2 regions of the Pelorhabdus rhamnosifermentans genome follow, and region 2 is predicted to be linked to the other one. Evidence: riboswitches for the same ligand, from Rfam matches in the RefSeq annotation. Region 2 holds a riboswitch; the other holds the start of a gene.
The links. A riboswitch is a leader RNA that binds a small molecule or an ion and turns the genes downstream of it on or off. The one in region 2 is predicted to bind cobalamin.
Positions count from the first base shown of each region.

Region 1: another riboswitch for cobalamin. It lies ahead of Ga0466249_RS18805 (TIM barrel protein); the one in region 2 lies ahead of Ga0466249_RS06755 (TonB-dependent receptor plug domain-containing protein).

Region 1 covers NZ_JAHGVE010000019.1:52,963-60,584, reverse strand. Annotated here, with positions in the region: gene Ga0466249_RS18815 (FecCD family ABC transporter permease) at 1-601, opposite strand, end outside; gene Ga0466249_RS18810 (ABC transporter substrate-binding protein) at 624-1,577, opposite strand; gene Ga0466249_RS18805 (TIM barrel protein) at 1,574-2,545, opposite strand; cobalamin riboswitch at 2,692-2,873, opposite strand; gene Ga0466249_RS18800 (efflux RND transporter permease subunit) at 2,957-6,058, opposite strand; gene Ga0466249_RS18795 (efflux RND transporter periplasmic adaptor subunit) at 6,055-7,146, opposite strand; gene Ga0466249_RS18790 (DUF6282 family protein) at 7,395-7,622, opposite strand, start outside.
Region 2 covers NZ_JAHGVE010000004.1:134,226-141,847, forward strand. Annotated here, with positions in the region: gene Ga0466249_RS06740 (outer membrane protein assembly factor BamB family protein) at 1-1,219, shown strand, start outside; gene Ga0466249_RS06745 (TonB-dependent receptor plug domain-containing protein) at 1,285-3,246, shown strand; gene Ga0466249_RS06750 (hypothetical protein) at 3,443-3,778, shown strand; cobalamin riboswitch at 3,951-4,132, shown strand; gene Ga0466249_RS06755 (TonB-dependent receptor plug domain-containing protein) at 4,320-6,200, shown strand; gene cobO (cob(I)yrinic acid a,c-diamide adenosyltransferase) at 6,270-6,800, shown strand; gene Ga0466249_RS06765 (SAM-dependent methyltransferase) at 7,458-7,622, opposite strand, start outside.

The sequences.
Region 1 (7,622 bases), on a different contig from region 2:
GCCGATAATCTAAGCCGCCAACCGTCCAAAATAAGAACTCACGCAACCGGGCTTCATTCATAAAAGTTAAAATACCTGATGTCAGCGCCCCAAGCAGCATACTGACGGCAACACCCGATAATAGTAAGACCATAACCGGTATTTTTCCTTGATGCATAGCCATAAAGAGCACTAACGCCACAGCAAGCAAAGCACCAAGTAAAGCAAACAAAGGAGTATAAAAAACACCTGCCGTTGAAATGCCTGATGCCACAGCAATAACAGCCCCAAAAGCCGCACCACTCGATACACCGATGATGCCAGGATCAGCCAGAGGATTACTCAGCACCCCTTGCATGACAGCACCTGATACACCCAGTGCTGCCCCAACCAGTAGGCCGACAAGAACGCGTGGAAGACGAATCTGCCAAATCACAGCGACTTGTTCCTGCGTAAATCCAGCTTGATGAAAACCGGGAATACTCAGTTCATGTCCTAAAACAGCTAGTGTTGCAGAAAGCGGAACAGAAACCTGTCCTAGCGCTAATGAAACCAAGACCATTCCTATCACAAGGGCACTCAGCCCTAAAAAAAGCACGGTTTTATTGAACTTTCTTTTCATTTCTTCCAGTCCTTCTTGACTATTACTCAAAACAATCCGGATAAGCCGCACTGGCAATATCCTTGACACCTTCCACAATATACTGTGAAGTACAGTTTAAATGACGATCAGGTACAGTAAAAAGATGATGCTCACGCACCGCTTTAACCGTCTGCAAAGCGGGATCTTGCTGCACATTCTCTTTAAACTGCTGAATATCTGTTTTCCCTGTATAATCCCAAGTTGGCATAAAAAACATATCTGGATTGGCTTGTACAATTTGTTCCTTAGAAAGGATATCGCTCCGGCCAAGCCCCACACTTGATGCGGCATTTTTTACGCTGGCATAACGACAAATATCATCAAAAGTACTGCCCACGCCGCCCGTGCCGCCCATCAAAGTGTACATTAAAACTGTTTTATGTTTATCGGCTGGAGCATTTTGCAATTTTTGAGTGATTTTATCTAGCTCCCCATCCATCTGAAGTGTTAGCTGCTTTCCCATGGTCTCTTCACCAACCGCTTGAGAAATAGCTTCAATGACTTGCTTCACTTCAGCAATGGTGCCAGGTGCTTTATAGACATATACGGAAATACCGGCATCTCGAATCGTCTGAATCAAATCCGGTGATTGCCAGTCCGCCATAAATACCAAATCAGGCTGCAAGGCAATGATTGATTCGGCATTATCTTTGATTCTGCGCGGAATCTGTTTGGCCTGTTCCGTAACATTCGATATACCGCTATTATCAGCTAAATAAGTGAGTGCTTCGATTCGATCGGCAGCAACTAGATCCACCAGAATTTCATCAGAAGCAAGCGAAACGGAAACTATTCGCTGCGGCTTTTGGGACATTGTCATCGAATAGCCTTGACTATCCGTAATTTTATAACCTGCCGCTTCCTGATCCTTTTGGGCCTGTTTTCCATTGCACCCGCCAAGGAACAAAGATAAACAGAACAACAAAAGCAACTGCCATGTCATGACGCGTTTCATGAATACACCGTCCCCATCCGAAGTGCCTGTTGTTGGCATACAATTTTTTGTACCCAATCATTCAGTGACGCCTGCACAAATTCATGTACTAAATAATCTGGCTGTACATACTCAATGATACGCCGAACCTCCGGCGTGGTAAAGGGCAAATGTTCATCAATTTTTAGCACATGGCTCATGACATCTTGTGGGGTATATTTGTCTTTCAGCGGAAAATTCCTGCTTTTCCTTACATAAACACTTGATAAAGATCGATGCAAATGAATGCCTTTCACATAACGGTCATAAGGTTCCAGTTCACGTAATGTCTGCAAAATGTAATCAACACCTTGCGTTTCTGTCGCTAAATGAAGATTCGTATTCATCAAATGGCCTGTATCAAGCATAATCCCCACATTCCGTGGTTTGACCCCCGTAAGTAACTTTTCGGTCAACTCGGGATTGCGCAAGGTTAAACCCGGCCACCACAGATTTTCAAATAACAGGGTCGTTTCAGGAGGTATGACATCTGCAATTTCATTGATAATCTCAATGGCCGCTTCAATAACCTCACCATCAGAAGCACTGAATTTCCAACTAAAAAGTTCCGGCGAACGGGCATTACTCACATGAAAGACAAGATACTTTGCACCCGCGCGAACAGCCAGCCGAATATTCCGACGATATAAGTCCAGCCATGCGTCACGCGTAACACCGCCAAAACAGACCCTAATTTGATCATCACTGCCAAATTCCCGCAGCAAAGCCGGGCGATTCCCCCGCCAAAAATCCAGCCAACAGGGCCAAAATCGCAAATGAACGCCTTGTATCCATTGTTTTTTATAAATATGCTCATCCCATGGTTCAACAAATATCATCTCCAAGCCGTCCAGATGATAATGATTTAAAAATGCCTGCAAACACTCCGCGTTATGATGAACAAATTCTCCATCCGAGTAATAATTAGACAAATTGGTTAGTTGCAACATCCTTTTTCACCTCCATACAGACATCTTCTAGCCTAGTATAGCAAGAGGAATAAAAAAGACCTTCTTGACAACCGCAAGAAGGTCTAACTAACAAATGACAAACAAAATTTTTGACCTAATCCCCTCCCCATCGCTCGTGGGTAAATGCGGTGACTGTTAAATAGGCAGTTCTCCTGACTCTGGATCATAGCTCGCCCAAACCTTCCCAAAACATTCGTTTCAGTGGTCAATCTTGGGTTTACTCCTCATTACAGTGGCGGGACCGCGCCGGCATTGCACCGGACTTCCCTATTAAGCCGCAAAGGGCACCTATTTCAATCCTATGAAGTTTTATAAAATAAACAACTTTAAACTTATTTATACCACTTATAAATAAAGAAGTCAAATAATTTTAGAAGATTCGCACTTTGTTTAGTCATCTTGCTTGAAACGCGGGAGTTTAATACGGCTTTCCGTGTCGGGATGAATCCGAAAACAAGCTGCATAAAGAGCAGGTAAATACAGAAGCGTTAGAACAGTGGCAATAAATAAACCGCCCATAATAGAAATAGCCATAGGACCCCAAAACGGACTCACTGCCAAGGGAACCATACCTAAAATCGCCGCCAAAGCGGTTAACATAATCGGACGAAATCGCAAGATCGTCGAATCAATAATAGCATCCCAAGGCTTTTCACCTTGCGCCAGATGCTGATCAATTTGATCCAATAAAATAACGGAATTACGCATAATCATTCCGGCTAAAGCCAATACCCCCAGTTCAGCTACAAACCCCATGGGACGATGAAAGATAAACAGGAACAAATTCACACCAATCATGCCAAGAGGGGCTGTCAACAGTACTAAAGCCATTTTCCCCATATGCTGCAGTTGCAACATCAATAAAATGACAATCGCAGCAACCATAATCGGTAAAGTCTTAGCCAAAGAACCAATAGATTTCGTACTATCTTCAGCACTCCCACCAGGTGTAATCGTATAACCGAATGGAAGTTCTTGCCGCAAATCTTTGAGCTGAACATCAATATCCTTGACTACGTCATTGCCAAGAATCCCTTTGGCAACATCGGCTTGCACCGTAATCGTCGGCTCAAGACCCCGGCGCCAAATCAGACCATTTTCCCCTTCATAACTCAACTTGGCTATCTGTTCCAGCGGCACATAACGACCATTCGTCGTCGGAATATTTAAGTCTTTGAGTCTCGACAAATCCTGCCGATCCTGCCCAACAGTCCGAAGAACTATATTAATTAAATTATCCTTTTCCTGATATTGCGTAACAGGAAGTCCAGAAAGATTGGTTTGCAAACTTGTAGCAAGCGTTTGACTATCTATCCCCAGTGCCCGCGCCTTATCCTGATCAATATCCAGATGAAGCACTTTACTCTTTTCATACCAATCGAGGTTTGTTTCCGTCACTGCCGGATACTGTGCAACAATGCCCCGTACTTGTTCGGCAAAGCTCCGCACGACTTCAGGATTTTCACCAGAAACACGAAACATGACAGGATACGCCGCTGGCGGTCCATTTGACAACACACTCGTCCGAATTCTTGCTTCGGGAAACTCCGAACTTATTGTACCATTAATCCGTTCTGCCAAACGATCGCGCTCTTGGTCATTTTTCGTCAAAACAATGAGCTGAGCAAAATTATCGGCATTAAGCTGCATATCCATTGTTAAAACAAAACGCGGCGATCCTTTACCAACATAAGAAGCAAAATTAACGACAGCTGGATCTTGCTTTAATAGCTCGGCAAGCTTAGCTGCCTCTTGATCCGTTGCTTGAAACGAAGAACCTTCAGGCAAGGTCAGCTCGACAATTAGCTCCGGTCGCAGCGAGGTAGGAAAGAACTCCTGAGTAACGAGACGCCCAATTCCGAGTGACACAATAAAAGCGGCCAGTGTTGCAACAATCACTAGTTTATTGTGATGAAGACAATGATATAACACCTTGCGAAATATTTGTTTAAACTTTCCTTCTGAGTTTTCTTGTAGATTCTTACTTGAATCTGATTCTGTCAGTGGTTTAATTTTTAATATATGATAACCAAATAGCGGAATAACCGTTACAGAGACTACCCAAGAGGCAAGTAAAGCAATAGTAACAACAGAAAATAACGTTCCTGTGTATTCTGCCGCCTTGCCTGTTGAAATAGCTACAGGTAAAAATCCCGCTGCTGTAATCAATGTTCCTGTCAGCATCGGTTTCGAGGTGACAGTATAGGCATAGGTCGCTGCTCGAAACTTCGTCCAACCTTCTTCTAATTTTAATTCCATCATCTCAATCGAAATAATCGCATCATCCACAAGCAGTCCAAGGGCAATAATAAGCGCTCCGAGCGAAACTTTATGAAGATTAATATTAAAAAGCTTCATAGCTAAAAAAGAAATGCAAATAACAAGAGGAATACTAAGCGCTACAACAAATCCTGCCCGTTTGCCCAAACTAAGAAAATTGACACCCAAAACAATAATAATAGCAAGCAGCAGCGTTTCAACAAATTCATTAATCGAACTCCGAACCACTTTCGGCTGATCTGATACTGCATGAATTTCCATACCCAAAGGCAATTCCTGTGTTATTCGTTCGATTGTTTGATTTAAATGATCACCAAGATTTAAAATATTGCCGCCATCTTGCATAGACACAGCCAATCCGATGGCTGGTTGCCCGTTATAATACATTTTCGGTTCCGGTGGATCGGCATAATCCCGCTTTACTTCAGCTATATCCCCCAAACGAAACAGACGATTATTGGCCCGAATGGCAATATTTTTGATGTCTTCTACATTTTGAAAAATACCTGTCACACGCATATAAACATTATCAGAAGTTGTTTCGACACGTCCCGCGGCATTCATAGCATTTTGCTTGCTTAACGTATCCACAATTTGCTGAGGATCAATCCCAAGAGCGGCTAACTTGTTATTTTCAAATTCTATATAAATTTTTTCGGGCTGATTCCCCTCTAATTCTACCTTGCCTACATCAGGCACTTCAAGCAGTTTCAAGCGAATGCGATCCACTTCAGTCTTCATTTCAGCAAAACTAAAGCCATCGGCTGTAACGGCATAAATCGAGCCAAATGTATCACCATAAGTATCATTAAACGAAGGTCCAATCACACCCTCTGGCATCGTACTCCACGTATCCTGAACGAGATTACGCACCCGCTGCCAGGTAGGACGGATATCCTGTATTCTCATGTCTTCGCTTAAATTAACAAAAATAACTGCGGCTCCCGGTCGTGAATAACTATTAATATAATCAAGACCCGGCGTCTCCTGTAACTTTTTTTCGATTTTATCTGTCACTTGTTCTTCCACTTGCTTGGCGGTTGCACCGGGCCAAGCCACTTGAACAATCATTTGTCTCACAGTAAATTCAGGGTCTTCTGATCGCCCCAGTTGAAAATAACTGAACGTCCCGGCAATGAAAAACAGCAAAACAAAAAAGAACACGACTTGCTGATGCCCTAAGCAGTACTCAGTGAGATTAAATTTTTTCATTGCGAGCCACCGTCCCAAAGGCGAACCTGCTGTCCCTCGACGAGTTTCTGAACTCCTGCCGTAACGATCGTTTCGTTACCGTCAAGACCTTGCAATACTACAACCGAATTATTACCATAATTACCGAGCTGCACAGTGCGACGGTGTACAACGTTCTCTTCTACAACCCAGACAGAAGGCGTGTCGTCTGTCTGATAAATGGCTGTAAGGGGCACTGAGATTTGCGCAGCCTCAGATCTGTTAAACTGAATTGTTGCCGACATGCCTAATTTGACGAATGGCGGCGGATTCATTCCGATCCGCACACGATAGGTCCGTGTAGTCTTATCCGCCTGAGGCGATACCTCTCTGACCTGACCAGGTACTTGAACGCCAGGCAAAGCCCAAAAAGTTACCGTCACAGGAGAATTTTTTGTAATCTCCCCCAAACGTTGCTCAGGAACAAAAATCTCTACTTCCAATTCGCCTGTACGCACAAGTGTCATCACAGACTGACCGGCTGCAACAACTTGCCCCGCTTCGGCAGAAATTTCCGATATAACACCTTCCTGATCCGCTTGCAAACTCCCGTAATCAAGTTGGTTCGATCCTTGGCTTAAGGATGCCAGGGCATCCCGTTCTTTTTGGTTCGCTGCCTCATATGTATTTTGCATTTGATCAAGTTCTGATTGGCTAATTGCCCCTTGATTATGAAGCGCTTGATAGCGCGCTAAATTAATTGCAGCTAATTCACGGTCCGAACGAGCCGCAGCAAGTTGCGCATCTAGGCGATTCGTGCCTAATTTTAAATCTTCCAAGTCAAGTTCCATTAATACATCGCCGGGATGAACAACAGTGCCCACATCGACGAAACGATTGGTAATCTTTCCACCCACACGAAAAGCCAGCTTATTTTCATAGCGACCACGCACTTCACCAGCATAAGTTGACAAATGTGTCCCCGCATTTTGACTGACATTCATCGTCTTCACAACAACAGGCGGCACCTGCTCAATTTTTTGCCCGCAACCTGCTATTAACAATCCCATAACACCAAGAGTCATTATCCAACCACGTAGATAGCGAATTCTTCTCTTTCCTTTCGTCATCAATTTCACTCCTATATCTACTCAATCTCTATACTCACTTACTGCATCACTTACAATAAATCTTAGCCTGGCATATATTTTTTATTTCTTCTTCCAAAGAACGTAATCCTGCCTTTACGACGGAAAATCATCTGCTGCATTGGACAGGTACTATAAATAAAATGAAGGCTCCCGAACATCGGAAGCCTTCATTTTATTTATTAAAAACCATCATCCACTCTTGAATATACAGAATAAAAAAAATCCATTTAAATGTCCAGCCCTAAAAGTTGTGCCGGATAAATCTTAGTCATCTTATCTATCTCTTCTGACGGAATACCTGCATCAGTCAGATATTGAATATATGAACTTAGAGCCTCACTCCATAACGGATTTTCTATCTGTCCACCGTCAGTAGAAATAATCGTTGTATCATAGCCTACTTCTTGAATAGCAGCTACATTGCGCTCAAAGTTGGATTCATAGCGCCCGCTCCC
Region 2 (7,622 bases):
GAAAGGGTTTATTCAATTTTCACCGGATAATCGCGAGTTGGCTATGGGAACGGATAATGGTGAATTGCTCATGTTTTCCGCTACGGGAAAGCTATTATGGCGGAAAAATTTAGGACTTGGCACCATTTCAGCGTTAGAATTTACCCGAGATAATCGTTCTTTGTTAATTGGCGAAACCAGTCAGGAAGGCTGTTTACTTTGTCTTGATGTCAATGACGGCCGCGAAATATGGCGGCAGGCCAGTGTAAGTGAACTTGGTGTCGGCATTAAGGATAAGACCTATCCCGGAATTGTCAGTATTAAAACAGATCAAAGCGGAAAAATTTATGCCGCTGGATTACGCTATATTCGTTTTTCCGACGGTCATAATGAATATAAAAGTCGAATTTATCAGTTCGACGCAGACGGTAACCGGCTGGCGATGTTTCCAGAACAAGAAAATATGGATGCCTGGGCGGGATGGGTCAGTGTAGATGAAAGGGGTGACAAAGTCTGCTTCGGTACAGCTAACTGGGATAACCGCAAAGTACTAAAATACACGGATATTCTTTATTGTCTTGATGGTCAATTGAAAAAGGTGCTGTGGACGCAAAAACCCGATGTGGTTTATCCTTACGAAACTGTGACCATGCGTTGCAGCCCTGAAGTTACGTCGGATGGCTCTCTTGTCGCTGGTGTTGCGAGCGATGGGCGCTGCTTCTTATATGACGGAACTCAGGGACAGTTATTATGGCAGCGTACGGTGAGTTTGCCGCAAAAAATTGGTGGCGTCTACATGAATACAAGCGGTAATTACTTGAAAACCATCGGCAGAGAATTTTTGTTTACTACAGGTAACACTTACAACCGGGCCAATTGGCAGCTGCCAACGCCGATTGAACATCCCAGTTCCAACAGCTTATTTGTTTTTGATCAGACAGGTGAATTGGTGAATCGCTTAAAATTCGGGGGAATGATTGAACAACTTGTTGTGAATGAGCAACATGCCGTACTAGCCGTTGGCCGCAATGTGCGTACTAAGGATCCGAGTATTCATGGCCTTTATATTGTATCGCTGCCTGACGCAGCATTACAGGATTCCGTTGCTACAACCGGGCCTTGCGTGGGTGTGGCGATAAGTTCGGACGGCCGCTGTGTCGCCGGGGTGGAAGCGCCGCTTCAACTTGATGACGGGCAGGTGATTGGTGAATATAAGCTGATTATGTTGGAGAAAAAATAATTGTAATGTGATTTTTTATAAATACAGATGAATGATAGGATAGAAATAAGGGGGACTATTTAAATATGGTTATTACTAAAACGAATAAAAACCGAGTAAAAATACAACTTACTGCAATGGCTTTGAGCACAGCTCTATTATCAGGTACAGCGAGTGCTGATACAGTAAAAACCAGTAATGCACCAGATGATAAGTTAGATCCAGTTCTTGTAACGGCGCAACGTTATGAAAAACGTGATGTGGACACACCAGCAACGACCAGTGTTTATTCAGGCGAAAAATTACAGGAGACTGGAGCGAAAAATGTTCTCGAAGCATTAAAATTAACGGAGGGTTTCGTTTATTCTGGTTATGGCGCTTCAGGGGCTTCTCAGGGTACAATGACAAGTAAAGTGATTATGCGAGGCGTATATAGCGGTACCTTGGTATTGATTAATGGTACACCGATCAATATAAGAGGTTTATATAATTTAGAAGATATTCCTTTGGAAAATGTAGAACGTGTTGAAATTGTCAGAGGAGGGGGTTCTGTACTCTATGGCAGCGAGGCTACCGGCGGAGTCATTAATATTATTACGAAAAAAGAACGGCAAAATTCCATTACGGTGTCAGAGGGGAATTACGGTCAACAGGACTATGATTTAAATCTACAGATGGGTAAATTAGGCATGGGCTATAATTATGAAAAATGGGGTAATGCGGGTAAAGCCTCTTCTTATGTAACAAGCGGCAAAGAAATGTATAATATTTTTGCTGGTTTAGAACGCAATAATTATTCATTTAATTATAATTTCGATACAGCATTATCCTTATTGTACGATCATAGTGATTCAAAGTCCCGGTATAATTATTGTTTTGGCGAAGGGTATGCAAGTAATTTGGCAGATAAAACCCGATATACTCGAAATTATTACGATAACAAGAATTTAGTGCAGTTACAGTATCATCAGGATCATGTAAAAGGTACCGTGTACTATAATGATAAAAATCTTGAAACATTGGGCGTCGATAGTTATTCTTCCGCAGGCAGTATCAAAAATTATCCACAATATACCGATACGGAGGAAAAAAACCGAACTTATGGCTTGGATTTACAACAAGATTGGCAGATTAATGCGAATAAGTTATTACTTGGTCTTACCTATCAAAATGAGTATTATTTGCCGAATGTCAGTAAAAGTTTAAATTATGAACGGAATAATTATTCGGTCTATGGTCAGTGGGAGCAGCCTTTTAATGACGTCAACACGATGATACTCAGTGGGCGTGAGACTTGGACCGGCGGCGCGCCGAATGATAAAAATTATGATAACTTTAGTTCCCAAGGTCAATTTATTCATAAAATTAACGAAAACGAAAGTATTTATACCAGTGCGGGTCAATCGTTTAAAATGCCAACTTTTAGCCAAATTTATGGCAGTAGCAGTAGTTTAATGGTGGGGAATCCCAACGTGAAACCGCAGACAGGAATGCACTATGAAGTAGGCTGGAAGAAAAACAGTGATCATCATCAATGGCGGGTAGCTTTATTTAATTATTATATTAAAGACAATATCACTTCTCAAAATATCACGACAACAGACCAATATCAATATACCAATGAAGACTTGAAAAATACCGGAATTGAGCTAAGTTGTAATATTGAAGGAACTGACGGCTGGAGTTATAACTGGGGTGTCACTTATGGTAATCCACAGTCCAAAACAACGGCTAAACCCTATTGGGACAGGACCTATGGCCGCTGGCAAGTTAATAGTGGCGTAACCTATCAAAAAGATAAGTGGCGTGCCACTCTTACGGAAAGTTATTTAGCTGACCGTGTTATGACACCGAGTTCGGCTGCTTCCTATGGTCAGAAGCCTTATCTTATGACGAGTTTCAATGTTGATTACGAGATAGATAAAAAACAGGACATCTTCTTCACAGCAAATAATGTCTTAGACCGTGATGATGTCATTTCGCATCAAAGCTCGGAATATTATTACACGCCATTTAATTATAGTTTAGGTTATAAAGCAAAATTTTAATGAGTCATAATCCGGTAAAAATGGGTTAAGATTTTTAACTCAAAGGTGTTGTAGAACGCTATGACTTTTCCGCTTTTGGCCTAGTAGTAGCTGAAAATATCGTTGATAATATTATTTTTAGGAGTAAATCTAGGTAAATAATGAATGATAAAGTGGTATATAAGAAATACTTTTATAAGAAAGAAGGAATTAATTCATGTCAAATTCATTTTCTTTTTCAGTTCCTGAAGAGATTAAAAATAATCCGGATTTAGCTTCGAATCTTATCGATACAGTTCCGCTGACGCCCTTAACGGAACGTATTGTCAAAAATCAGCCTCACTTGATATCGAAACTAGAAAAATTAAAATCATTGATGGGAGAACAAGCATTTACTCAATGCATGGAACGATTAGCTTCGCTGAAATTAATCGACAACACTTTATGGCTAACAACTAATTATCAAATGGATCGATCCATATTGGAACGCAATCATCTGTTACAGTTAAAACAGGCTTTTGACGTGAAATACGTACGCATCATTTGTATATGAATTTTTGGTTCATGAATTTATGCAGCTTTCCTTGGAAGAATGGGCACGAAAAGTACAGCAACAGCAACAGACATTGCAAATTGCAGGCTCAAAAAAGTGGATAAGGCAGGTATAGCTTGATTCTTTTTCCATGAAGTGCTAGAATATTTATGTAATTATATTATTTTGAAAATTTTATAATGATCAAATAGGTGCCCGAAAGGGCTTAAAAGGGAAGTCCGGTAACACGCCGGCGCGGTCCCGCCACTGTAATGGGGAGAAACCCAAGGTTTACCACTGAGACAAGCTGTCTTGGGAAGGTTTGGGCAAACAATGATCCAGAGCCAGGAGAACTGCCTATTTCATAATCACCATTTGTACCCACGAGCGATGGGGAGGGGATACGCAGAGCGTTCTATTTGATTTTCCTTCCCGGCTATTTTGTAGCCGGGATTTAATTTTAAATGGATTTCTCAGAAACAGCCTTCCGATAGTTATGGATGGCTGTTTTATTTTTTCCCACAAGGTGATTATTTTGAAGAGTATTTGTTGAGGAGGAGAAATGATGCTAAAAAAAAGAACAATGAACAAAAAAAGCCATGCAATGCTATGTGCTCTCGTAAGTAGTGCCTTGCTATTGCCGGCAACAGGAATTGGGTATGCCGCAGAACAAAGCGATTATTCTTTTGATCAAGTAGTGGTTACGGCAACGAAAACACCTGTAAAACAGTTTGAAGCCAATGCGAACATTTCGGTGATTACAAGGGAACAAATCGAAACAAATCACTATCAGGATTTAACAGAAGCTTTACGTAGTGTGCCAGGAGTTGGGATTAATAATTATGGCAATGGTGTAGGTACGGCCTATTCGAACAGCGTTAGTATCAACGGTTCTAAAAATATTGTGGTTTTAATTGACGGTGTCCGGGTCAATGTGAATGGCAGTGGATTTCCTGCCGGATTAATTAATTCTATGGATAGCATTGAAAGAATTGAAGTGCTGAAAGGAGCTGCTTCGACTCTTTACGGTTCAGATGCGCAAGGCGGTGTTATCAATATTATTACCCGTAAAGCGGAAACGAATAAAACGACATTGACAATGTCCGGGGGAAGTTATGATAAAGAAAATTATTCCCTGTCTAATCAGGGAAAATCCGGTGATTATAGCTGGTTAATTACTAGTCAAAAGGACATTTCTGGAAATTATAAGGACGGACATGGTAATGAACTTCCGACTCATTTGAATGCGATTACTAATACCTTCAAACTGACCAAAAAAATCAATGATGCATCCGATATTACGATGAGTTACGATCAATATAAAGATAATTTCTTGTATTCCTATTATGGTCCGAACACAGGATCAGATGATAATTACAAGTGGAGAGTTAATTACAGGTATAAATTTTCAGATAATTCATCTAACTCTTTGACTTTTTATACGAATCGAAATAAGGTGAACACTTATTTTAATGGTGGTTATTCATGGCTGCTAGATACAAAGACAAGAGGAATTCAGGATCAGTATACGCAAAAGGTCGGTAAAGATCATGTGATAACAACCGGTTTTGATATTTATCAGGATGAGATGGTTCATTATAAAGATTCTTCTTCTTCGGCAGATAATAGCCCTATTAACGGGAAAACCATAACAGACCGGGCAGTATATTTACAGGATGAATGGAATTTATCTAATCAGTGGAAACTGACTTCTGGGATTCGCAATGATAACAATTCCAATTATGGAAATCATGCTACTCCCAGTTTCAACTTAGGATATACACAAGATGATCATACCAATTATTATATTGCTTATAAAGAATACTTTATTTCACCTAATTTTTATCAATTATATGATGGGGCACATGGAAATCCAAATTTAAAAGCAGAAACAGGCCATACAACAGAGGCAGGTGTGAATCATAAATTTGATGAGACCTTGACTGCGTCAGCACATATTTTTGAAACCAGTAGTAAAAACAAATTTAATGTTCCGTCGCCGTATGGTTCTGACCCGTATGAAAACATTGATAATGATATCATTCATGGCTGGGATGCACAATTGAATAAACAATGGTCAAAAGCATGGAGTACGTTTGTTGGGTATACACACCTTAAAGAGACGACAGTAAGCCAATATGCAAGTACACCCGGCGGTGTTTGGAATATCGGCGTAAATTATCAGCAGGATAAATGGGATGTTCATTTACAAGGCAATGACTATATAGGTGCACCTCAATATTTGCCGTGCAGTACCTATTGGGTATGGAATACGGCAATAAATTATCAGATGACCAAGGATACTAAAGCGTTCTTTAAAGTAAATAATTTATTCAATAAATACTATTCAGAATATACGGATGGATCTGGTCCTTATGGTGGTTGGTCCTATTATACGAGTCCAGGCCGCAATTATCAATGGGGCGTCCAGTATCAGTTTTAGATAAAATATTAAGTTCTTCTTTGTCGAATTTATGATGCTAGCAGTTTAAATGAAGGGAGAATAAAAGTGATGGAAAAGCATGGATTAGTCATTGTACATACGGGAAATGGTAAGGGGAAGACGACTGCTTCGCTTGGCATGGGGATGCGCGCCTGGGGACAAGGACTTAGGGTGTTAGTCATTCAATTTATCAAGGGCAATTGGATATATGGCGAATTGAAGGCTGCGGAACAACTAGGTCCTCGTTTTGTAATGCATCAGATGGGGGAAGGCTTTTTGAAAAATTCTTCAGATGATAAAATGTCAGTTCATCGTCAAGCAGCAGTTGAAGCACTAACAACAGCGAAAGCAGCGATTCAATCAAGCGAATGGGATATGATTATTCTTGATGAAATTAATTATGCTGTGAAGTTTGGCATTGTAGCGGTGGAAGATGTGTTGGAATTAATAGATCATAAGCCATCCTTGCTGCATTTGGTTTTGACTGGCAGAGACGCTAGGCCTCAGATAATTGAAAAGGCAGATTTGGTTACAGAAATGAAAGAAATCAAACATCCTTATAAGCAAGGTATTCAAGCGCAGCCAGGAATTGAATTTTAAATGAATTGTACTATATGACAAGAATATAACAAAATTGTCCCAAAAAGCAATTAGCGATTAATAGGAAATTTGAGTATTCCTTGAGAAAAAACCTTTCCGTGCTCCGGAAAGGTTTTTTCTTAAAGGTGCTGTAGAATGGTATGATTTTTCCGTTTTTGGCCTAGTAGTAGTTGAAAATATCCCTTGATAATATTATTCTTAGTAGTAATTTATAGGTAAATATGAATGAAAAATAGAATAGTGGTACATAAGAGATGCTTCTATTTTTTATAAGAAAGAACGAGGATTTATTCATGCCAAATCCGTTAAGGTTTACTATGCTACAGAAGTACGGACTGCGGATGGTATTCGGACGTTTTGCAAACTTGAACAAGGTATCGCTGAACTGATAAATTTTTTGCAGTAAAATTTATCAGCGAGATGTTGGTGCTTCGCAACTGATTCAGTCCCAATTTATTTATAAATGCATGAAGAAGCAAGAGTCCTGCATTCGTAGATAAATTGCCACCGTTGAACTTGATTTTGATTTGAATATTACTTGAATTTATTGGCATTGCATCGAATTTTGAAATTTACGTAAATTAAGGCCAATTTATAGAAAAGGCATCTCATTTTTATGGATCATACGATTTCAGATTATAAAGCGAAAGAGACTGATTAATCCTTATAAATATAGTCATAAGTTATCGGCAGTTTATTATTTAAGCCTTTTGTAAATACCAGTTGGTCAATATCTAGGCCGGATACCCGGAAGGCTGCTGCACAGCCGCGTAAATATAAGCTCCACATGCGAACAAAGCGTTCTCCATATTTAGACTTTAC